One region of the Salicola sp. Rm-C-2C1-2 genome, then DNA from elsewhere that is predicted to be linked to it. Evidence: predicted binding sites of a transcription regulator. Region 1 holds the regulator's gene; the other holds the start of a gene.
The links. Region 1 encodes sigma-54, which starts transcription at its own class of promoters, with help from an activator protein. Its sites were predicted from a motif close to TGGCACNNNNNTTGCTNT; they were not measured.
Positions count from the first base shown of each region.

Region 2: the regulator sigma-54 is predicted to act here: its motif matches at 6,904-6,921, upstream of glnA (type I glutamate--ammonia ligase).

Region 1 covers NZ_JBEFNF010000001.1:231,338-243,072, forward strand. The annotation lists gene rng (ribonuclease G) at 1-81, shown strand, start outside; gene AAF659_RS01035 (YhdP family protein) at 115-4,119, shown strand; gene AAF659_RS01040 (carbon-nitrogen hydrolase family protein) at 4,116-4,958, shown strand; gene AAF659_RS01045 (ComEA family DNA-binding protein) at 4,955-5,248, opposite strand; gene yjgA (ribosome biogenesis factor YjgA) at 5,508-6,032, opposite strand; gene AAF659_RS01055 (HPr family phosphocarrier protein) at 6,029-6,298, opposite strand; gene rapZ (RNase adapter RapZ) at 6,305-7,177, opposite strand; gene ptsN (PTS IIA-like nitrogen regulatory protein PtsN) at 7,211-7,690, opposite strand; gene hpf (ribosome hibernation-promoting factor, HPF/YfiA family) at 7,706-8,014, opposite strand; gene AAF659_RS01075 (RNA polymerase factor sigma-54) at 8,082-9,626, opposite strand; gene lptB (LPS export ABC transporter ATP-binding protein) at 9,776-10,501, opposite strand; gene lptA (lipopolysaccharide transport periplasmic protein LptA) at 10,509-11,057, opposite strand; gene lptC (LPS export ABC transporter periplasmic protein LptC) at 11,081-11,686, opposite strand; gene AAF659_RS01095 (KdsC family phosphatase) at 11,683-11,735, opposite strand, start outside.
Region 2 covers NZ_JBEFNF010000005.1:60,189-71,923, forward strand. The annotation lists gene AAF659_RS10000 (LamG-like jellyroll fold domain-containing protein) at 1-2,000, shown strand, start outside; gene glnG (nitrogen regulation protein NR(I)) at 2,004-3,428, opposite strand; gene glnL (nitrogen regulation protein NR(II)) at 3,425-4,495, opposite strand; gene AAF659_RS10015 (DUF4124 domain-containing protein) at 4,717-5,274, opposite strand; gene glnA (type I glutamate--ammonia ligase) at 5,399-6,805, opposite strand; gene typA (translational GTPase TypA) at 7,217-9,028, shown strand; gene pip (prolyl aminopeptidase) at 9,066-10,034, shown strand; gene AAF659_RS10035 (TorF family putative porin) at 10,086-10,820, opposite strand; gene dtd (D-aminoacyl-tRNA deacylase) at 11,097-11,555, shown strand; gene AAF659_RS10045 (porin) at 11,625-11,735, shown strand, end outside.

The DNA of each region.
Region 1 (11,735 bases):
GAGACCTTTATTGGTAAGACCATCAAGTTCCAGGTTGAGCTGGTCTACAGCCAGGAGCAGTACGATGTGGTTCTGCTCTAGTACAGCCCGCTGCCTGCCCCGGGATTCCGGCTTATGAATACAGCCACATCGGGGGGTGTCCGCCCGATGCTGTGGGCACTGCTCAATCGTCTGGTGGCCGTGGTCTGGATCAGCACCCTCAGTGTGCTGATTGTCGCCGCCCTCTACGTAGGGTTGGGTCGTCAGGTGATGGCCAATCTTCACCACTTCGAATCCAACATTGAAACGGCGTTGACGCAGGCGCTGGGTAAGCCTGTTCATCTCAGTGGCCTGAATGGTGCGTGGCAGGGGCTGGATCCTGTGCTCCAGGTAGGGGATCTGAGAGTCGGCGCTCAGGAGCAGGCGGATGCCTCCCTGGGGCATCTGAGAGTACGGCTCGACAGCTGGGCCTCGCTGGTGCGCCTGCGGCTGGTATTCCGCGAGTTCCGGGCAAGTGGTGGCGAGGCGACACTGAACCAGCAGCCGGATGGCCGCTTTGCCGTTGCCGGCATTTGGGAAGCAAGTGAGCCCGCAGCGAAGTCCCACCAGCGAGTCGACGCCGCCTCAAATGCGCTGGGAACGCTGGATCTGCGTCTGGGTGAGTGGGTTGACTGGCTGGGGCGGCTCCTTTCCGATCCCGTGGTGAGCCTTAAGGATGTGCGGCTCCGGGTTGAACCGGCTTCCGGCGAAGCGTTGCAGCTCACAGTGCCCGCCATGGATGTACGCTTTGAGGATGGTCTGTTCCTGGCCAGCGGGCGGTTGCTGAACGGCGCCAACGCTCACGCCAACGCCAGCGACCGCATTGGCGCTTTCGCGCTTGAAGGCAGACACCTGCTGAGCAGTGGCTTCAGCGGCGATCTTTTTCTGGATCTGGATGCTGCTGGCGTTTTCAGCGATCTGGTCACGCCCTATGAGTGGCGTGGCCTGGGCATTGATTCGCTGAATGCCCGGGGCGAGGCCTGGGTGGCCTTCAGGCGCGCCCAGCCTCAGCGGGCACGAATGACACTCCGTGTACCGGAAATTGGCCTGAGCTCTCCGGTGGAATCGTTGAACACGCTAAGTGACCTGAGTGCGGATCTTCTCTGGCAGCGCACAGCGGCGGGCTGGCGCCTCCAGACCCGGGGCTCGGCCTTCCGTTGGGGCAAGCAGGAAAACGGCGCTTTCACCAGCAGGGTGGCGCGTGACAGTGATGGGATGAGCGTGGCGGCTCAAGGGTTGGACCTGGAGGTGGTCAGCGCTATGGCCCGTAGCAGTGGGTTGCTGCCCGATGAAGAACAGGCACGCCTGGCTGCGCATGATCCGTCGGGTCATCTGGATCGGGTGACCGTGTCACTGCCTGACGATGGCGAATGGCGATTGCGCAGCAGTTTCAGCAATGTGGCCGTGGCCGCTGTTGGTGGCTCCCCATCGGCCGGTGAACTGCAGGGCTACCTCGAAACCGGTCCAGGAAAAGGCCGGATGACGCTTGAGCCAAGCCCTGCGCGCCTCGGGTTTCCGGAACTCTTCCACACGGACTGGGGGTTCGAGCGCCTTGCCGGGCGTGTCCACTGGAGGCGTCGCGGTGATGGCTGGGAAGTAGCGGTCCGGCGTTTTTCCGGGCGCCATCAAGGGATGGAGGCCGTTGGTGGGTTCCGGGTGCGTCTGCATGAAAAGGGCGCGGATACCCTCTCAGTGCGTGTTGGAGTCGTGGATGGCAAAGCCAGGATGCTTGAGCGCTTTGTGCCGAAACAGCGGGTGCCGCCCAAGCTGTATTCTTTCCTGACTAACAGCATCAGCAGCGGTACTTTTACCAGCGGATGGTACTATGGTCACGGCGACATTGGTCATGGCGAGGCCGCCGGAGACCCTGTCTTTACCTCCAGCATGGCGTACCGTTTCCGGGATACCAGTCTGACCTTCGACCCGGAATGGCCCCCCCTCACTGGTACTTCTGGCGAGCTTCATGTTCAGGGGAACGAGGGTCGCATTCAGCTTGAACAGGGCACGGTGGCAGGCGTGGGTCTGGAGCCCAGCAGTATCCGTGTCGCAGGTGGCGACCAGGGGCTGCGGGTGGACGTGGACACCGGTGCCCGCCTTGATGGTGAATTGATCACGGACGAATGGCGCCGCAACAGTCCTCTCGATAAGCTCCTTGGAAGCTGGGTGCGGGAGCTGGATGTGACCGGCGCCAACAATATTGCGCTGTCTCTCAGCCTTTGGCCCGGCCAGGGGCGGGATCCCGAGTTTGATGTCAACCTGTCGCTGGTGGATAGCCGTGTGCGTTTCGCGCCGGCTGGCGTTGAGTGGCGTGATGTGACCGGACCTCTGCGCTTTTCCAGTGACAATGGGTTCGAAGGCACGGAGCTGGAAGCCCGTTTCATGGACGAGCCGGTAGTGTTGCAGGTTCGGGATGGGCCAGAGCAGGTACCGGTATTTCGACAGAAGGGAACAGTGGCGGTAACCCGGATTGAGAAGTGGCTTGAACAGTCATTGCCCCGGATCAGTGGCAGGCTGGCTTATAAGGCATCCTTCCGGCCCACGGAGGGGCCAACGCTGCGTCTGGATGCGGATCTGGCGGATCTGGTGCTGGACTGGCCGGCGCCGTTCAATAAGCCGGCCGGCAATGAGCACAGCCTGACGACTCGAATGGATTTTGGCGGAGTCAAGGAGGATGCCGTCCGTATCCAGGGTAACTGGCAGCCGCTGGGGGCGTTCCGATTCGTTGTGCGTGAAGGGGCTGTGGAGCGTGGCCGCATCGGACTTGGGGTCAGGCATACGGAATTGCCGGATGACGCGGTACTCAGCATCACAGGCAATCTTCCTGGTGCCTCGCTGGAGCAGTGGTGGCAGGCCGCGGCCGACATACCCGTGCACAGTGACAGTATAGCGGCGGAGCACGACGCCAACACGGGCGGCTCCGCGTTACCGCCACTCAGCGCTGAGCTGGCTATTGGTGAACCACGCTTCAATGACTGGGTGCTGTCGCCACTGCGCATCCACGCCAGGGCGGAGCCTCTGGGCAGTTGGCAGGTGGATCTGGATTCTGATTGGATCAGCGGGACACTGGGCAATGGGCATGAGCGAGCGCTGACGGTCGATCTTGAGCATCTGGTGTTGCCTGCTCTGGAGGCGGAGACCGGTGGCGGGGGAGCGGCGCCGCCATTGGATAGCGCTGAATTGGCGAGTGGGGCGCGTGACTGGCCCGAGATCGGTGTTCGTGTCGGTCGCCTGGTATTCGGCGAGCGTCAGGTTTCTGACCTGTCGCTGGTGCTGGTTCCGGAGGGCGGTGATATCCGCATTGACCCGCTGGCTCTTACCATTGGGGATCTGACTCTGGATGGCAGCCTCACCTGGCAGCCGACGGCGGCAAACGGTGTTACCGAGTTCTCCGGGACTTTGGATGGTACTGATCTCAAGGGGCTGGAAAAGCTGCTTGGCCGGACCACGGTGCCGATCAGCAGCGAGCGCACCGAGGCCTCGCTCAATGTGGCCTGGCCGGGCGGGCCCACGGATTTCAGCCTTGCGGGTCTGCGTGCGGCCATGGATTTCCGGCTGGAAGATGGCATCATTGACCAGGATATTGAAGGAGCGCGGGTGTTCCGGGTCTTCAGCCTTTTGAACACTGATACGCTGTGGCGCCGTCTGCAGCTGGATTTTTCGGATGTGTATGAATCCGGAATCGCGTTTGACCACATCGAAGGTGAGGTGCTCATTCACAAGGGCCGGTTGATCTTCGATCCGGCCATATCGATCCAGGCTGCTTCTGGTGGCTTCCGGATGAGCGGTGAGGCGGATCTGATCAGCGAGGGGCTTGATATGCGTCTCGTCGTGGTACTGCCGGTCACCCAGAACCTGCCACTGGCGGCGGTGCTTTTCGGGTATGCGCCCCCCATCGGCGGTGCCCTTTTCGTGATCGACAAGGTTTTTGGCGGTATCCTGAGCCGGGTGACCAGTGCCACCTACACGCTGGAGGGCACCTGGAGCGACCCGGAGATCGAACTTCGCAATCTGTTTGACACGGAGTCGGACCTGGAAAGCTATGAACGGCCTGAGGTGGGCGTGGAAGCCCCCGCAAGGCCCGCAGAGGAGATCAGGCGATGACGGCATCCGTTTCGGTAGCAGCCATTCAGATGGTCAGTGGCTTTGAGGTGGAGCAGAACCTTGTTCGTGCTCGCGAGCTGTTGGAAGCGGCCGCCTCGGATGGGGCGCGCGTGGCGGTTCTTCCGGAAAATTTTGCTGCCTTCCAGAACCGTCGACTTGCTGAACTTGGACAGGCTGAGGCACATGGTGAGGAAGGCTCCATCCAGTCTTTTGTCGGCCGCGAGGCTGCGCGCCTCGGGCTCTGGGTCGTGGCTGGCTCGCTGCCCATGGGAACCCGTCCGGATGGCAGCACGGTGCCTGATGGCCGCGTACGGGCGGCCTGCATGGTCTGGAACGATCAGGGCGAACGGGTGGCCCGCTATGACAAGATCCATCTGTTTGATGCCCTGGTGGGGGATTCACAGGGGCGTTATCAGGAATCGGACCTGTTCGAGCCCGGTAACGAAGTGGTGACCGTGGATACCCCGGCGGGTCGGCTTGGTCTCAGCATCTGCTACGATCTGCGCTTCCCGGAGCTTTATCGCCAGCTGCGCGAAGCGGGTGCGGAATGGGTCGTGGTACCCTCAGCCTTTACTCACCGGACCGGGGAGGCCCACTGGGAGCCCCTTCTGCGGGCACGTGCGATTGAGGATCAGGTATGGGTCTGTGCGCCCAACCAAGGCGGCCAGCATGACGAGCGCCGACAGACCTGGGGCCATTCCATGATCGTTGATCCTTGGGGCCGTGTGGTCGCCGAGCGCTCGCAGGATGGGCCCGGTGTGGTCAGTGCGGTTCTGGACCGCGATCAGCTGGCCGGCACCCGTAGCGCCATCCCGGTGTGGGAGCATCGCCGCCTTTAGTTGAGGCTGATTTTTTCCCGGTTGTCACGAATGGTGGCTGGCCCGATGCCGTCCACTTCCTCAAGGTGCTCCGGGGTAGTGAATTCTCCCTGTTTCTTGCGCCAGGTAATAATAGCCTTCGCTTTGGCAGGCCCCACGCCGTGGAGAGCCTCCGCAAGAGTGTCCGCGTTGGCGGTGTTGATGTTGACGGTCTCTGCCTCTTTCGTGGCGTCCTGGGCCATGGCCGGCATGGCTGCCAGTACCAGCGCGAACGTCAGTAAGCGGCAAGCGTCTGAAATGGTTCCTTTCATGGTGACGAGTTCCTGTCTGTTAGTGATTGGCTAATGCAGGGAACAGTCCGGAGGAGGAAGATAGCGAGGGTAAGAGGTGGTCCAGACGGACGACCTCCCTGTCGCCCGATCTGTCCCGGCCTTGCCCAACTCCCTGGGCACTGTCCATCCCTGTGGCTTAGTGCTTCCTGCACCGCGGTGCGTCCCTGCAGATCATCATTCTAATCAGTCGGGTTCTGTAGGAAATAGGAAATCGCTGATCCTCGATGTAGGCGATTTCCTACACTTGTTCCCCTTCATCAATACGCTCGCGCAGGTAGCGGAAGAGGCGCCGCCGTGGGCTGTTGCGGTCGCCATTACCTGATTGGTTCGCGGCATTGCGGATGAGCTGACGCAGATGCTGGCCATCGCTCTGCGGGTAACGGCCCATGAATTCGGTCAGTGCTGGTTTGCCTTCGTGGATCAGGCGCTCGCGCCAGCGTTCGGCCATATGCAGACGCCGGGTGTGTTCCGTTGTGCCTGCGGTCTGCCCGGCAACGGCTCGGCGCAGCGCCTGTTCGTCCTCTTCAAGGATCTGGCGCCCCAGGTAATGGATCTGACGCCGCTGCGGTTCGCCATCCGCAAGAGTCCGTATGACCAGCAGTTGCTCAATGAAAGCGGGGGAGGCAGGAAGCTGGTGGATGCGTTCTTCCGGCAGGCCGGACAGCGCCGAGGCGAGGTCCCGCAACTCCTGCATTTCCCGTTTCGCCTGGCTTTTGGTGGGGAGCTCATCCTGTGGCTCTCCCGGGGTGTCAGCGTCGCTCATTCTTCCTCATCAAACCGGTTGTTGATCAGTTCCACCAGGGCATCCCGGGCACTTGCTTCATCCTGGCCGTCAATGATCAGCTCAACATCAGTGCCACAGCTGGCTGCCAGCATCATCACGGACATGATGCTCTTGCCGTTGACTTGCTGACCATCGCGCCCGAGCTGAATGCTGCTATCGAACTGTTCGGCACACCCCACAAGTTTGGCGGCGGCACGGGCATGCAGGCCAAGTTTGTTGATAATGGTGATCGACTCTCGGATCATGGGCGCTCAGGTCTCTGTTTGCACGTAGGGGAGCTCGGTGTGGCGGACCTGAATCGTGCTGAAAGCGGCTCCCAGGTGACAGGCCAGTTCCTCGGCCACATAGACCGAGCGGTGCTGGCCACCGGTGCAGCCCAGCGAGACGGTCATGTAGGAACGATTGACTGTGTGGAACTCCGGCAGCCAGCGGTCCAGGAAACCCTTGATATCATCGAGCAGGGCGGTGGTGCCGGGCTGGCCTGTCAGGTAGTCGCGGATAGGCGCGTCCAGTCCCGTGTAGCCGCGCAGGGACTCGTCCCAGAAGGGGTTGGGCAGGCAGCGCACATCGAAGACAAAGTCCGAGTCGATGGGAACTCCGTGCTTGTACCCGAAGGATTGAATGAGCAGCGCCATCTGCTGTTCATCACGGCCAACGACGCGCTCACGAACCATGTCGCGCAGCTCGTACATGGAGCGCTCAGTGGTGTCGATATGCAGGTCGGCCAGCCGAGCAATTGGCTCCAGCAGGGCTTTTTCATCCTGTATGGCCTCGGAAAGGGAGCGGGCTGAGGTGCTCAGGGGATGTTTACGCCGCGTTTGATGGAAGCGCTTCAGCAGGATGCTGTCCGCCGCATCCAGGTAGATGATCTCAACCCTCAGTTCCGGGTGCTGGAGCTGACAGTAGAGATTTTCGAAATCAGCAATATCTGCGGAGAGGTTACGCGCGTCAATGCTGACCGCGATGTCGCGCTGCTGCTCGCCGGATTCAAGCGCCTTGCGCGTTAGCGGCTGAAGCAGCCCGATGGGCAGGTTGTCGATGCAGTAATAGCCAAGATCCTCCAGAACATGCAGGGCGGTGCTTTTGCCGGAGCCTGAGCGCCCGCTCACGATGGTTACTTTCACAGGCCGATCTCCCGGTGACTGGATGGGTCGCCGTTACTGGGATGCCTTTTCGCTGGCGACAATCAGGTCGTACAGCTCGCCCGAGTCCTGACACTGGCGCAAGCGCCGGCACAAGCTACGGTCATTGAACTTCTCCGCCAGCTGGCTGAGCAGCTCCAGGTGCTCGCTGGTGGCGTTCTGCGGCACCAGCAGCACAAAAAGGATGTCCACCGGCTCACTGTCGATAGCATCGAAGTTGATGGGGGCATCCAGCGTCACTAGGGCGCCCACCACGCGCTTGCAGTCTTCCAGCCGGCAATGCGGAATGGCAATGCCCTGTCCGATACCGGTGCTGCCGAGACGCTCCCGTGCTACCAGGTTATTGAAAATCTGGTTCTCTTCAAGCTCCGGATAGTGCTGGGCCACTCTTTCGGCAATGGTCTCGAGGATGCGTTTCTTGCTCGTCCCCGGAACGCCGCAGAGGGCCAGTTCCGGGGCGAGGATGGACTCAATGGACAGTGATGAATGGACCATGGACACCGCTTGGGATCAGCGGGTGGCGGCACCGTGCTGGCGTTCCACCTGCTTTTCCTTGTGTTTGAGAATTTGCCGGTCGAGCTTGTCCACAAGCTGATCGATCGCCGCGTACATATCGTCGTGCTGGGCCTTGGCGTTGATGTCACCACCGGTTACGTGGAGCGTGGCCTCGGCGGTCTGTCGTTGTTTGACCACCGACAGCGTCACCTGTGTGTTGCTGATCTGGTCTGTATGCCGTTCAAGTTTTTCCATCTTGCTGTGGACATAGTCCTTGAGGGCTTCTGTCAGCTCGATGTGGTGACCTGAGATGTTGAGTTGCATAATCCGCTCCTGTTTCCGGTTCGGCCCTGGCCACCGGAAGGTGGCCATCATACAGGCGTAATGCCCTCTAGACGAGACGTTTGCGCTCGTTCGAAGGCGGTATGTGCATCGCCTCGCGGTATTTGGCTACCGTCCGGCGTGCCACATTAATGCCCTGGTCACTGAGTATAGTCGCTATGCGGTTATCGCTCAGTGGTTTGCGGCTTTCCTCTTCGTTAATGAGCTTGCGGATCATGGCGCGGATGGCGGTGGACGAGCATTCGCCGCCTTCGTCCGTGCTCACATGGCTGGAAAAGAAATACTTCAGTTCGTAAATGCCCCTGGGGGTATGCATGTATTTCTGGGTCGTCACGCGGGAGATGGTGGACTCATGCATGTCCACAGCCTGGGCGATTTCGGAGAGGATCAGCGGTTGCATCGCTTCCTCGCCTTCTTCAAAGAACCTTTGCTGATGATCGACGATCTGGGAGGCTACTTTCAACAGGGTTTCATTACGGCTCTGAAGACTCTTGATGAACCACTTGGCCTCCTGAAGCTGATCACGCAGGTAGGTGTTGTCCTTGCTGCTATCGGACTGGCGGATGAGCGAGGCATAGAGGCTGTTCACCTGTAGACGCGGGGCAATCTCCGGGTTAAGTTCGATTTTCCAACGCCCCTGTTGGCGGGAAACGATGACATCCGGCACCACGTATTCCGTCTCGTCCTCGCCAATGGCATCGCCCGGGCGGGGGGTCAGGCTCTGGATCAGGCCCAGGACTTCCTTGAGCTGGGCCTCGCTGAGCCGGCTGCGGCGCATGAGCTGGCGGTAATCGCGGCTGCCGAGCAGCTGGATGTAGTGGCTGATCACCAGGCGCGCCTGCTTGAGCCAGGGGGTGTCCGCTGGCAGTTGATTGAGCTGGATCAGCAGACAGTCGCGCAGATCCTTTGCTGCCACTCCGGGCGGGTCGAAATGCTGTAGCCGGTGCAGGACCGCTTCGACCTCATCCATCTCCAGCGGGTCGTCGTCATCAGAAGCACTGAGCCCCTGGTGGATCTCCTCCAGGCTCTGGGTCAGATAACCTGCGTCGTCAATGGCGTCCACAAGCGCATGGGCGATGACCCGGTCGCGCTCGGACATGGGCGTCAGGTTGAGTTGCCAGAGCAGGTGATCCTGCAGGGTTTCGCCGCGGCTGTTGCGGCTTTCGAAGTCGGTTTCGCCGCCTTCATCCTCGGGGCGCGAGGCGGCTGGCGTGGCGGGTGCGGTCTGATAGACATCGTCCCAGGCCGTGTCGACGGGCAGGCTATCCGGGATTTCGCTGTTGTCCTGCCAGTTTTCGTTATCCCAGCTTTCGGCTTCGCCGCTGCTGGCATCGCCGGCCTCATCCGAGTTGCGCGACTCCGAGCCCTCTTCATTGTCGCCGTTACTGCTGTCGGTGTTGTCGGTGGCTTCAGCGCTGCCATCGGCCTCCGTCTCGGCTTCCTCGGCAGTTTCGAGCATGGGGTTGGATTCCAGCTGCTGCTGGATTTCCTGCTGCAGATCGAGTGTGGAGAGCTGGAGTAACCGTATTGCCTGCTGCAGCTGGGGCGTCATGGTGAGCTGTTGGCCCATCTTCAGCTGCAGGGACGCTTTCATGACCATCGACTGCTTTCCCGTTCCCGATTGTCCAGCATTAACAAAGCCTCATCGGTCCCCGGGAGGACCGGCAGGGATTTTGCTTACGTCTTTTCAATCGAGTGTACAGGCGAATCGGGCAGGGCGACAACGGTTGCAGAGCGAACGCATTACAGGCGGAATTCGTTGCCCAGATAGACTTCCTTGACCTGTTGGTTGGCGAGGATGTCCTCGGCGGTGCCCGAGGCGATAATGTGACCCTCGCTTACGATATAGGCGGTTTCGCAAATGTCGAGCGTCTCGCGCACGTTATGGTCGGTAATCAGTACGCCGATGCCGCGGTCGCGCACCTGGCGTACAATCTGTTTGATCTCGCTGACGGAGATCGGGTCCACACCGGCGAAGGGTTCATCGAGCAGGATGAAAGCCGGCTCCACGGCCAGCGCCCGGGCAATCTCGGCGCGTCGGCGCTCGCCACCGGACAGACTCATGCCCAGGCTGTTGCGGATGTGGCTGATGTGGAAATCCCGCAGCAGCGATTCCATGCGCTCCACGCGTTGCGCTTTCGTAAGCTCCTTGCGGGTCTGCAGGATCGCCATCAGGTTTTCCGCCACGGTCAGCCGACGGAACACCGAGGCTTCCTGCGGAAGATAGCCGACGCCGGCGCGTGCGCGCCCATGCATGGGCAGATGGGTGATGTCGCGCTCGTGGATGCGGATACGGCCCCGGTCATGGGGGACCAGGCCCACGATCATGTAGAAACAGGTGGTCTTGCCGGCGCCATTGGGTCCAAGCAGTCCTGCGATCTGACCGCTCTGGATGCTGAGGGAGACGTCCATCACCACCGGGTGGCGGCGATAGCTCTTGGCCAGATTCAGGGCTTCCAATGTCGCCATGGTGTCTTCAGTCGCTGCTGCTGTTGTTGTTGCCGCTGTTGCGGCCGGGCTGGATGGTCATTTCAACGCGGTCGCTGTCATCATCCGACGCGCTGGAGGCGGTGACCACGCGCTCGGCTACATCGTATACGATCCGGTTACCCTGGAAGGTATCCCCCCTTTGTCGGATCAGGGCTTTGTGCTCGAAAGTGATGCGTTCTGCAGCGGCCCGGTAGATAATGGTCTCGCCTTCGGCGTAGATGGCCGGGCCCTGCGGGCTTTCCGGCTGCTCATAGGTGGCGGGCTCGCCAGTCGCCTTCATGCGGTTGAGGCTCTGGCCGTCACCCCGGTGAAGCACAACCCTTTCTGCTGTAAGAACGGCTTTCCCCTGGGTTACCCGGACACTGCCAGTGTAGGTGGCAGTCCCCTTCTGGTCGTCCAGTCGGGCATTGTCGGATTCCACTTTGATGGGATTGTTGGAATCCAGATTGAAAGCGTACACAGGCAGGGCCGTGGCTACCATGAGAAAGCCTGCGATTAATGGCCAGTATTGCCGGGCGCGTACCGTTCTGCTCATGAGCAGGCTGCCTCCCCTGTGGATCAGCGGTTGAAGTACCGGCTGCGGACGTCATTCTCTAGGCTGACCGCACGGTCGTCGATCCAGCCTGTCATGCCCACTGCATGAGTCAGGCTGTTGCGGTCGATCAGCGTCACTGGTGCGTCAGTCTGCACAATCCGCTGGTTGTTATCCAGCGTCATACGTTCACTGAGGATGAGAACATCGCCGCTTTTGGTGCGGCTGTGGCGGGCCCGGACGTCTCTCTTAAGCGTCAGCTTGGCGGCATCGCGCTGATACAGACCGGCCCGGGCGCGTACGTACCAGGGGGCACCACCATTGCGGGCCATCAACATGGCGCGGGGATGTTCCATGGTTACCCGGTTTTCTGCCTGGAACTGCTCGGCGCGGCGCGTCTGGATGCGGGATTTGAGCTTTCCTCTGGTATCGAAAGAACGGAACGTCGCGTTGATCACGAAACCATCCGGTTTTTCGGGTCCTCGCAGATCCGTGGCAGTCGTATCGCGGATCGGGTCATCCTCCTGAAAGATCAGCAGAGCAAAACCCAGCAGAACAGCGCCGACAATGCCCCATAAGGCAATGGAACGGTCGCGGATCCAGGATGGCACCAGGTGGATCAGGTTTGTCATGGTGAACGATACCCATCGATCAGCTGCGCCAGAGCACCACGGCACTCGA
Region 2 (11,735 bases), on a different contig from region 1:
ACCCTCACCAGGCCAACGACGGTGCAGCCAACTACAGCTTTGTTGAGGCGGATAACGGCAGTGTAAGCCTGACTTTGGCGAACGAAACAGCGGATAGCCTGACGATCACCGCGACGGACGCCAACGGTGGGCAAGCAGGAACGTCTGATCCCGTCCAGTTCCAGGAAAACGCGTTTTTAATCACCTCGGATGACAGTTTGGGGAGCGACTTCGTGGCAGGGCGCGATCACGACTTGATGGTGAAGGCTATAGGGCGGCCTGACTCAGCGAGTGACTCATGCACCCAATTGAGTGAGTATGATGGCAATATTGATCTGAAGGGGTGGATTGAGCGTTCCGCTGATGATCCGGAGGGTGACAGTCCCGACCTGGACGGCGTCAGCACTGATTCCATGCCGAACAGCAAACCTGCGACGAATAATGTCACATTGGCTTTCAGCAATGGAGTCGCCTCACCACAGTGGCTCACCTCGGACGTGGGTCAGTATGAACTTAAGCTGGAAGACGATTCGTCCGGAATCGTGGTTGATGAGAACGGTGATCCCATTCCGGTTATGGGAGTCGGGCAGCAGTGGACGGTACGGCCATTCGGGTTCGATGTATCCGTTGCGGGTAACCCCGGTGCCTCGTCGGCTGGTGGTGACCCCTTCCAGACGGCGGGCAGGTCCTTCGATATCGCGATTCGGGCTGTGGCACACAGCAGTGGTGACGATGCGGATGACGACGGCATCCCAGACAACCACGGAAACAACGGTCCCTCGGGCAACAAGAACCTTTCGGACAACCCCACTACCCCTGCCTTTGGGAACGGCCCTTCGCTGAACGTTGCGCTGACAGGCGAGATTGCAGCAGGCCCCTCTGGTGCGGACGACCCCGGCCTTTCGGGAGCCAGCTCGGCCAGCGGCTTCTCTTCGGGGCAGGCAACGGTTGCCGCTCGGTACAACGAGGTCGGGAGCATCGCCATTGCGGCGGATATCGGCGGGAGTTATCTGGGTCGCTCGGCGACGGTGATCGGTCAGACCGGTTTCGTGGGGCGCTTCCACCCGGAACGCTTCACCGCACAGAGTTCGGACGGCAGTTTCGAAGCCCAGTGCAACGGATTTACCTACACCGGGCAGGAGCACTCTTACACCCTGGAGCCTCAGGTGCGGATCACCCCAGTGGGCTACACCAACTCCGGCACTCCCCCGGTACTCAACAACTACCGCGAGGATTGGCAGAAACTCACGTTCAATGATGTGACCCGTGACTACCCCGGCCAGGACGACAGCAACGGGCTGGACGTCAGCGTCGCCCGGCAAGCGCCAAGCCTGGTTCCCGTGGGCAACGGGCGTATGGATTTCGTCTTTGGCAATGACGACTACACCTACACTAAGAATCCAGCGTCGAAGATCGACCCGTTCGACAGCGATCTGCTGTTGCAGGTGACGGCGATTGACGACGGCGAAGCCCAGCTGACTTCAGACCAGAACCCGGTCGAGATCCACCCGACGGGTGTTGAGATTCGCTACGGGCGCATTCGGCTGGATAACGTTTATGGCCCGGAAAATCTGAATCTTACTCTGCCCCTTCGGGCTGAGTACTGGAAGGGTGGGCGCCTCAGGCTGAACACTGCTGATGAAAGTACCGTCCCTACGTTGCCAAGCGGCGAGGGATGTTTTCAGTACAACCCTTGGAGTGAAACCGAGGGTGGCGATGTAAGAATCATAAGCTCGGACGTTGCAGAAAATCCTCGGACTGAAAATCCTGATAACTTCCCAGCTGTGCAGGAGTATGGGCTTGGGACTGGCGAGCCGAAAGAAGGTAATGAAATTCTAGTGCGCTCAGCACGTGATCCAGTCAACCCCGATGACCGGCAAAGTGAGGTTGAACTGCTCAATGTGCCTGACTGGCTGAAACCTTTCGACAGTGACGGCAATCTTCAGAACCCGAGCGCCACCGCCACCTTCGGCGTCTACCGCGGCCACGACCGCATCATCTACTGGCGGGAGGTGGAGTAGGGGTTAATCCTCCTGCTCCGCCTCGTTTTCCATACCCAGCTCCTTGATCTTGCGCGTCAGCGTATTCCGCCCCCACCCAAGCAGGTTCGCTGCATCCCGCCGCCGGCCGCCGGTGTGCTTAAGGGCGGTTTCGATCATGATGCGCTCGAACTCCGGCAGGGCGGTGTCCAGGATCGGGTGCTTGCCTTGTTTCAGTGCACGGTCGGCCCAGTCCCGGAGCTGCTCCTGCCAGCTGCCGGCACTGCTGCCGGCTTCTTCCTGCTCCAGCAGTTCACGGGGCAGATCGTTCACATGGATCTCGCGGCCGGAGGCCATCACAGTCAGCCAGCGGCACACGTTCTCCAGCTGGCGCACGTTGCCGGGCCAGGGCAGGGTGCTGAGGTAGTTTTCGGTGTCCTCTTTGAGGATCTTCGGTTCCACATTCAGCTCACGCGCCGCCTGTTTTAGGAAATGGCGCATCAGCAGGGGAATGTCTTCGCGGCGCTCGCTGAGCGTTGGCAGATGCACCCGGATGACATTGAGCCGGTGGAACAGGTCTTCGCGGAAGCTGCCTTCGCGCACCCGGTGTTCCAGGTCCTGGTGGGTGGCAGCGATGATGCGCACGTCCACCCGCACCGGGGTGGCGCCGCCCACGCGGTAGAACTCGCCATCCGCCAGAACGCGCAGCAGGCGGGTCTGGGTATCCGCCGGCATATCGCCGATCTCGTCCAGGAAAAGCGTACCGCCGTTGGATTGCTCAAAACGGCCCTGCCGGCCGGCGTTGGCGCCGGTGAAAGCGCCTTTTTCGTGGCCGAACAGCTCGGACTCGATCAGATCCTTAGGGATGGCCGCCATGTTCAGCGCTACAAAAGGCCCGCCTGAGCGTGGACTGTGGTTGTGCAGTGCACGCGCCACCAGTTCCTTGCCGGTGCCGCTTTCGCCGTTGATGAGCACCGTGATATTGGAGTGGGAGAGGCGGCCGATGGCGCGGAACACCTCCTGCATTGCTGGGGCTTCACCAATGATTTCGGCGTTTTCGCCCGCGGCTTCGGCTTCCCGCTCTTTGGCGCTTGAGCGCTGTTCGCGGCCATGGTCAATGGCGCGCTGGATGAGTGACAGCGCCTCGTCCACATCAAAGGGTTTGGGAAGGTACTCAAACGCGCCAGTCTGGTAGGAGGAGACCGCGCTGTCCAGGTCCGAGTGGGCCGTCATGATGATGACCGGCACCATGGGGAATCGCTCACTGATGGAGCGAAGCAGGGTGATGCCGTCGATGCCGGGCATGCGGATGTCGCTGATGATGGCATCAGGGTGCGTCTGTTCGAGCCGTTCCAGAATGCCTTCGCCGCTTTCAAAGCTGACCGTTTCCATGCCTGCGCGGCTCAGCGCGCGCTCCAGCACCCAGCGGATGCTGCGGTCGTCGTCGATGATCCAGACAGTGGCACTCATTCGGAGGCCTCCAGGGGCAGAAAGATGATAAACCGGGTGCAGCCGGGCTGGCTCTCGCATTCCACCAGGCCCTGGTGCTGCCCCACGATGCTCTGGGTAATGGCCAGCCCGAGGCCGGTGCCGTCGGGCCGGCCGCTGATCATGGGGTAGAAAATGTTCGGCTGAAGCTCGCGCGGAATGCCTGGTCCGTTGTCGATGATGTCGACGCGGCAGACCAGCCGGTGGCGTTTGTGGCCAATGGTGAACTGGCGCAGCGCCCGGGTGCGCATGGTGATGGTGGGGGCCGCATCCTTGGGCGGATGCTTTGAGAGCACATCCAGGGCATTGCGGGTGATGTTCAGAATCGCCTGGATGAGCTGCTCGCGGTCGCCCATGAATTCGGGGATGCTGGGGTCGTAGTCCCGTAACAGATTGACCTGGCTGCCGCCCTCGGCCTCAAGCAGGGTGCGCACGTGCTCCACCACATCGTGGATGTTGGTGGGCGCGGTCTCGATGGCGCGATTAGGGCCCAGCATACGGTCCACCAGACTGCGCAGCCGATCTGCTTCCTCCATGATGACCCGGGTGAAATCACGTAGATCCGCATCGTCCAGTTCCCGTTCCAACAGCTGGGCCGCCCCCCGTATACCTCCTAACGGGTTCTTGATCTCGTGGGCCATGCCCCGCGCCAGGGTGCGCGTGGTTTCTTGCTGCGTGAGCAGCTCTTCTTCGCGCGTGATGCGTTGCAGCCGGTCCCGCTGCTGAATCTCCATCAGCAGCAGGGGGTCGTCCCCGGGGAAGGGGGAAATGGAGTAGTCCACGCAGATGAGTTGGCCGCTGGGCAGCAGCAGTTCCGCTTCACGCTTGGTGAAGGTGTGGCCGGTCGCAGCGGTCTCCGTGAGTGTTTGCAGAGCGGCATCCGGCTCTACAAAGATGCTGGTCACAGGCAGACCTTTGATGCGGTCACTACTGGTCTGGAGCAGCATCTCGGCAGCCGGGTTGAGATAGCGCGTGTGCTTGTCGTGATCGAGCACTAACACCGCTGTGGCCAGGTTGTCCAGAATGCGCTGGTGCGTTGCTTCGCTCATAGGTCCCCTCCTGGGGGCAAATGCTGCAAGAATTAAACCAGGTATTCTCTGTCGCTTTGGTTCAAAACGCGCTTTACGATCAGTGGGTTATATTTGGCGATCTGAGACGGTGGAGGCAGTGCATTGAACCTGACCCATAATAAAGCGCCCTGGGGAGGGTGTGCACTAAAAGAGTGCATATTTTGAGGGGCGACCGGGTATTCAGCGTAACGACAGAAGCGTCAGTTCTGTTGAGAGGGGCGGTGAAGGGTGAACCGCGTTACGTCTGATGCGTTGACGGTTTCACCGTTACCATCGACCACGTGAACCACGAGCTCGTGGGTCCCCCGGTTCACATTTTTCAGGGAAAAGGTATTCCGGCGGCTCTTCTGGATGCGCTCGCCATCAACTTCCAGCGCGTAGCGGTGGCCGGCGCGTAGTGCGGGTTGGGATTGGAAGCGCACCACCACCCGTCCGTCACCGCGCCAGAAGGCGCTGTCGTGCTCTGGTTGGGTAATCTCGATGGACTGATAGCCCTGTGCCTGCGGTGCTGCATTGCCGCTATCGCTGGCCGTTTCATTGCGGCTGCCGCGCTCTTTTTGCTGAGAGGCATCGGGCAGACTCACCTCTGGCAGGGGATTCAGATCCATGGCTTGGCTGTCATCGGTCATGGGCTCATCCGAATAGGTTACATTGCCATTGTCGTCCACGTGTCGGTAGATCTCATCGGCCACCGTGGTGCCCATGAAAAGGGCAAGTGTGAGCGCCAGGGCCTGTGGAAGAGTTTTTGATCGGAACACGGGGCCTCCGGATTGGGACTTTCGGATGTCTCGGGTTGATTATTGAAGCACCTGTACGCCAATGCAACAAAAAACCCGGCGCGGGTTGCCCCGGGCCGGGTTGATACAGGTACTGAGTCCGCGTTTACACGGAGTAGTACATGTCGAATTCCACCGGATGGGTGGTCATGTTGTAGCGGGTCACGTCCTCGCGCTTGAGGTCGATGTAGCCCTGGATCATGTCCTCGGTGAAAACACTGCCACGGGTCAGGAATTCGTGGTCGGCTTCCAGTGCGTCCAGCGCCTCCTGGAAGGTCTCTGCAACGGTGGGAATCTCCAGTGCCTCCTCCTTCGGCAGGTCATAGAGATCCTTGTCCATAGCTTCGCCGGGGTGGATTTTGTTCTGGATGCCGTCCAGGCCCGCCATTACCAGCGCCGAGAACGCCAGGTAGGGGTTGGCTGACGGGTCCGGGAAGCGCACCTCAACCCGGCGGGCCTTGGGGTTGTTGGTGTACGGGATCCGGATAGAGGCGGAGCGGTTGCGGGCCGAGTATGCCAGCATCACCGGTGCTTCAAAGCCCGGAACCAGACGCTTGTAGGAGTTGGTTGAGGCGTTGGTGAAGGCGTTGATGCTTTTCGCGTGCTTGATGATGCCGCCGATGTAGTAAAGAGCGCTCTCGCTCAGGCCCGCGTAGCTGTCGCCGGAAAACATGTTCTTGCCATCTTTGACCAGAGACATGTTCACATGCATGCCAGAGCCGTTGTCGCCGACGACCGGCTTCGGCATGAAGGTTGCCGTCTTGCCAAACGCGTGCGCTACGTTGTGCACGCCATACTTGAGAATCTGAACCTCGTCCGCCTTGCGGGTGAGCGTGCTGGCGGCTACCCCGATCTCGCACTGGCCAGCGGTTCCAACTTCGTGGTGATGGACTTCAATGTTGAGGCCCATGGACTCCAGAGCCGCACACATGGCACCACGCAGGTCATGCAGCGAATCCACCGGCGGTACCGGGAAATAGCCGCCTTTGACGCCCGGCCGGTGACCGGTGTTGTTGCGATCGAAATCTTCGCCTGACACCCAGGCTGCTTCCTCGGAGTGGATTTCATACATGGCGGAGTCCATGTCCACTTTCCACTTGGCGGAATCAAACACGAAGAACTCGGGCTCAGGGCCGAAGAGCGCCGCATCCGCGATGCCGAGCGATTTCATGTAGTCCTCAGTGCGGCGAGCAACGGACCGCGGATCCCGCTCATAGCCCTGCATGGTAGCGGGCTCAACAATATCGCAGGTGAGGTTGAGGGTTGGCTCCTCAGCGAACGGATCGACTTTAACTGCTTCGTCGTCCGGCATCAGGATCATGTCGGACTCGTTGATGCCCTTCCAGCCATTGATGGAGGAGCCATCGAAGGTGGCACCGTCCGTGAAGAAGTCGTCGTCAACTTCTTTGGCGGGCATGGTGACGTGCATTTCCTTGCCGCGACTGTCAGTGAATCGCAGGTCGACCCACTTGATATCGTGTTCCTGGATCAGCTTCATCGTGTTGTTGGACATGTCAGAACTCCATCTGTGGTTCGTTTGAGTAGAGCGGGATGCTCATGGCTCCGGCCCAGTGCACCGTGGCGGGGCCTTTTTGGTTGCCTGGTTACCTCTAAGCAAAAGGTTTGCCAATTAGGGGAAATGCCCTTTAATGGCCGCAGAACAGAGGGTTGGCTTCATAATGGTGCGCTTCTTGTTTGCGCTTGCGCACTTATTTAGTGCGCAACCTCGTAGACGTGAACCAATATGGTGCGATTTATCAAGGGCACCTTAACCTGAGACACGCAGCCTGACACTCATCCCATCATGGAATAAAGCTGTCACTTGCTGTACAATCCGCGCCCTTAGTGCGGGGAATACCCCAATCGGCTTAGATTATTTTCACCGCCCTTCGTTCGAAATACCAGTGATTCAGAGGCCCTTTTCGTGATTGAGAACACTCGCAACATCGCCATCATTGCACACGTCGACCATGGCAAGACCACGCTGGTCGACCAGCTGCTGCAGCAATCCGGGACCCTGGATCGCAAGTCATCGGATACCGACCGCATCATGGACTCCGATGATCAGGAGAAGGAACGGGGCATTACCATCCTCTCCAAGAACACCGCGATCAACTGGGGTGAATACCGCATCAACATCGTCGACACGCCCGGTCACGCCGACTTCGGCGGCGAAGTGGAGCGTGTTATGTCCATGGTCGACTCGGTTCTTCTGCTGGTCGACGCCGTGGATGGCCCCATGCCCCAGACCCGCTTCGTAACCCAGAAGGCCTTCGCTCAGGGCCTTGAGCCCATTGTTGTGGTCAACAAGGTCGACCGCGAAGGCGCTCGCCCGGACTGGGTGATCAACGAAGTCTTCGATCTGTTTGACGCCCTCGGCGCCACAGAGGATCAGCTGGATTTCCCGGTTGTCTACGCCTCGGCGCTCAACGGCATTGCCGGTGAGGATCCCGATGCACTCGAGGACGACATGGAATCGCTGTTCCAGATGATCGTTAATCAAGTTCCGGCGCCCAGTGTGGACCCGGACGCGTCGCTGCAGATGCAGGTCTCCTCGCTGGACTACGACCCCTATGTGGGCGTTCTGGGCGTGGGCCGCATCAAGGGCGGCCAGATGAAGCCCGGTCAGCAGGTTGCTGTTGTCAACCGCGAGGGCGAAAAGCGCAACGCCAAGCTGCTGGAGGTGAAAGGCTTCCTCGGCCTCAACCGCGTGAATGTGGATGAAGCCAACGCTGGCGACATTGTGTGTATTTCCGGCATCAACAATCTGCGTATCTCGGATACGATCTGCAGCCGCGAAGCGCCTGAAGCCATGCCACCGCTGACTGTTGACGAACCGACGGTGAGCATGACCTTTCAGGTGAATGACTCGCCCTTCGCAGGGCTTGATGGCAAGTACGTTACCAGCCGTCAGATCAAAGAACGCCTGGAGCAGGAGCTGCTGCACAACGTGGCCCTGCGTGTGGAGCAGGGTGATGCGGCTGAGAAATTCACGGTCTCCGGGCGTGGCGAGCTCCACCTGTCGGTGTTGATCGAAAACATGCGCCGTGAAGGCTTTGAACTGGGCGTATCCCGCCCTGAAGTGGTGCAGCGGGATAATAACGGCACCACTGAGGAACCCTACGAGCAGGTTGTGGTGGACATTGAAGAGCAGCATCAGGGCTCATTGATGGAAGAGATGGGCAACCGCCGGGCTGAAATGCAGAATATGGTGCCGGATGGCCGTGGCCGGGTGCGCATTGATTTCATTATGCCGGCGCGTGGTTTGATTGGTTTCCGTTCCCAGTTCCTGACCCTTACTCAGGGCTCCGGCCTGCTGACCCATGTGTTCGATCACTGGGGGCCAGTTAAGGGCGGCATGGCTGACCAGCGGCACAATGGCGCCATCATCTCCATGGTCAAAGGTACGACTACCGCCTACTCACTGTTCACGCATCAGGATCGTGGCCGGTTGATGGTGGGTCCGGGCGCCGAAGTCTATGAAGGCATGGTCATCGGGATTCACAGCCGCGAAAATGACCTCACAGTGAACCCCGCGAAGGGTAAACAGCTGACCAACGTTCGTGCCGCCGGTACGGATGAAAACCTGGTGCTGACACCGCCCATGGAGATTACCCTCGAGAACGCTCTGGAGTTCATTGACGATGATGAACTCGTGGAAGTCACGCCGCATCATCTTCGTATCCGCAAGAAGCAGCTGACTGAGGTGGAGCGTAAGCGAGCCGGCAAGAAATAGGGTGGCTGAGTCAGCCCCGGGCGCCTAGACTTGGGGCATGTTGACTCTTTATCCGGAAATAGCGCCCTATGCCACCCACCGCCTCGATGTGGGTGGCGGCCACAGCCTCTACCTGGAGGAGTCCGGGCATCCTGAGGGGGTCCCGGTGCTGGTGGTTCATGGTGGTCCGGGTGCGGGCAGTGACGGCACTGCCCGCCGTTTCTTCGATGCGGAGCGCTACCGCATCATCCTCTTCGACCAGCGTGGTTCCGGTCGTTCCACTCCGTTTGCTTCCGTCGAGAGCAATACCACCGTCCACCTGCTGGAAGATATGGAGCGCATCCGTGCCTTCTTCGGTATTGAATGCTGGCTTCTGTTCGGCGGTTCATGGGGCTCCACTCTCAGCCTGTTGTACGCACAGTCACACCCGCAGCGGGTTCTGGGGCTGATTCTCAGGGGTATTTTTCTCTGCCGTGAGCGTGATATCCGCTGGTTCCTGCAGGACGGGGCCAGCCGGATCTTTCCGGATTACTGGGAGGATTTCACGGCACTGATCTCGGAGAGCGAGCGGGGTGATCCGATCCTTGCCTACCATCGGCTTCTGCACAGCGACAATGAACTCGAGCGCCTTCAGGCCGCGCGCACCTGGGCTATCTGGGAGGGGCGCTGCGCCACCCTGCACCCGAACCCGGCAGCGGTGGAGCGTTTCGGGCACGCCCATCTGGCGCTTTCCCTGGCACGCATCGAGTGTCACTACTTCCTGAACGGCGGTTTCATCGAGGAAAACCGGATTCTGGACAATCTGGATACCATCCGTGATAAACCGGCCCGCCTGGTTCACGGTCGCTACGATATGGTGTGCCCACTGGAAAACGCGGTCACACTGCACGATGCCTGGCCGGAAGCGGATCTTTCCATCATCCGTGATGCCGGGCACGCGGCCTCGGAACCCGCGATAGTGGATGCCCTGATCCGGGCAACCGAAGCGATGAGTGATCGCTTCGGGCCGGATTTCGGGATGCAGTAGCAGAAGGGAAGCCGCCCTTGAGGGGAGGGCGGCTTGTTCAGGAGGGAGTGCTCAAAAGTCGAACGACTTGGAGTAGGCGACCTGGATAAGGGTCGAGCGACGGGTTTCGGCGTCGTTTTCCACATCAACCCATGTGCTGGCCGTGAAAGAGAGCTCATCGTTGAACTGGAAAGTGAGGTCAAGATGAGTGTTGTCCGTATCATCAGTGCTGTTCTGGCCGATGGTGGCGCTGACCGGTCCGTAGCCGTAGCTCAGTGACGTGTAGGTATAGCCGGGAGCGCCTGCGACGTTATCCCAGTAAGAAAGGGTGGCGCCATAAGCACTGATGCTGGCGTATGCCTCTGAAAAATCAGCAAAACCGTCCTGACTCACTCTTTGGGTTTCGAATTCCGCGTTACCGCCATCATTTACAATTTGCTCGGCGGTGCGGCTCTGTTTCGGATAGATGTAATTGATCGCACCGATATCAATCGAGATGTCGTCGGTCACATCGGTCGAGTATCCTGCATACAGGTCATATTCCTGGCCGAGACTGTCATCGCCGCTAGCGGCCCACACCCCGGTGTAAAGGCCCATGCCGCTGTCTACATCGAGGCTTCCTGAAACGTGCGCGCTGCCGTCGCTCAGGTTGGAACCCCGGAAAAGGTACATGTTGGAGATGCCAGCACTGGCGCTGAGGCTCGGGTCAAGGCTGGCTGCCGTTACCGGCGCAGTGGCGAGTACAGCGCCAGTGCCCATGAGTCCGGCAGCGATGCAGCTGAAAAGGCGGGTACGTTGAGTCTGCATGATAATAGCCTCCGTTGGCTGTTTTGATTACGTCCGTTGCAGTGCAACTTGCTTTTACGCGAGCAGCCGCTGTGCCTGCTTTTACAAAAACCATTAAAATCAACAATTAAAAAGAGATGCGGGCGGTGATTAGGCGGTTGGAGGCACTGTGTGGAGCGTGCGTGGGGGCTGTTTTGGTGCAGCTGCCCTCCCGTATGCGTCATTGCGGGGCGCTTTTGCGGGTGGTTCGGGGCTGGCATCATGAGTGCCTCTGTTATCGGGACAGGAAGAGGTTGTTTGAAAGGGCTTATACAGCGCGTTAGCAGTGCCAGCGTCAGTATTGATGGCGATATCGTGGGCGAAATCGGAGCCGGGCTGCTTCTGTTTTTGGGGGTTCAGAAAACGGATGGTGCGGCCGAACAGAAACGGATGCTGGAACGAGTGCTTGAGTACCGTGTGTTCCCGGATGAACAGGGACGTATGAACCGCAGCCTGCGTGACTGCGGCAGTGACCTGCTGGTGGTGCCCCAGTTCACCCTGGCGGCGGATACCAGCAAGGGCAGCCGCCCCTCCTTCTCGGCCGCAGCCCGTCCCGAGCGTGGCGAACACTGGTTCAACGCCTTTGTTGAGGCAGCCCGTCAGGAGGTGGGGGTGGCTCCGCCCGGAATCGGGCATCTGGCCACGGGCCGTTTCGGCGCAGACATGCAGGTACAGCTGGTCAATGACGGGCCGGTAACGTTTCTGCTGAGTGTATAGCGGCAGGGTTTCTTTAGCCGTTGGGGGCACAGTGGTATTCTGCCGGCTCTGATAACACGAGGGGGTTCCATGAAGCGGAAAGGAATTGTTTTGGCGCTGGCCGTTGTTGCGGCTGGCGGTGTTCAGGCTCAGGACCAGGACCGGAGTGGCGACAGCGAGCTGACTCTGGCCGAGGTGGAT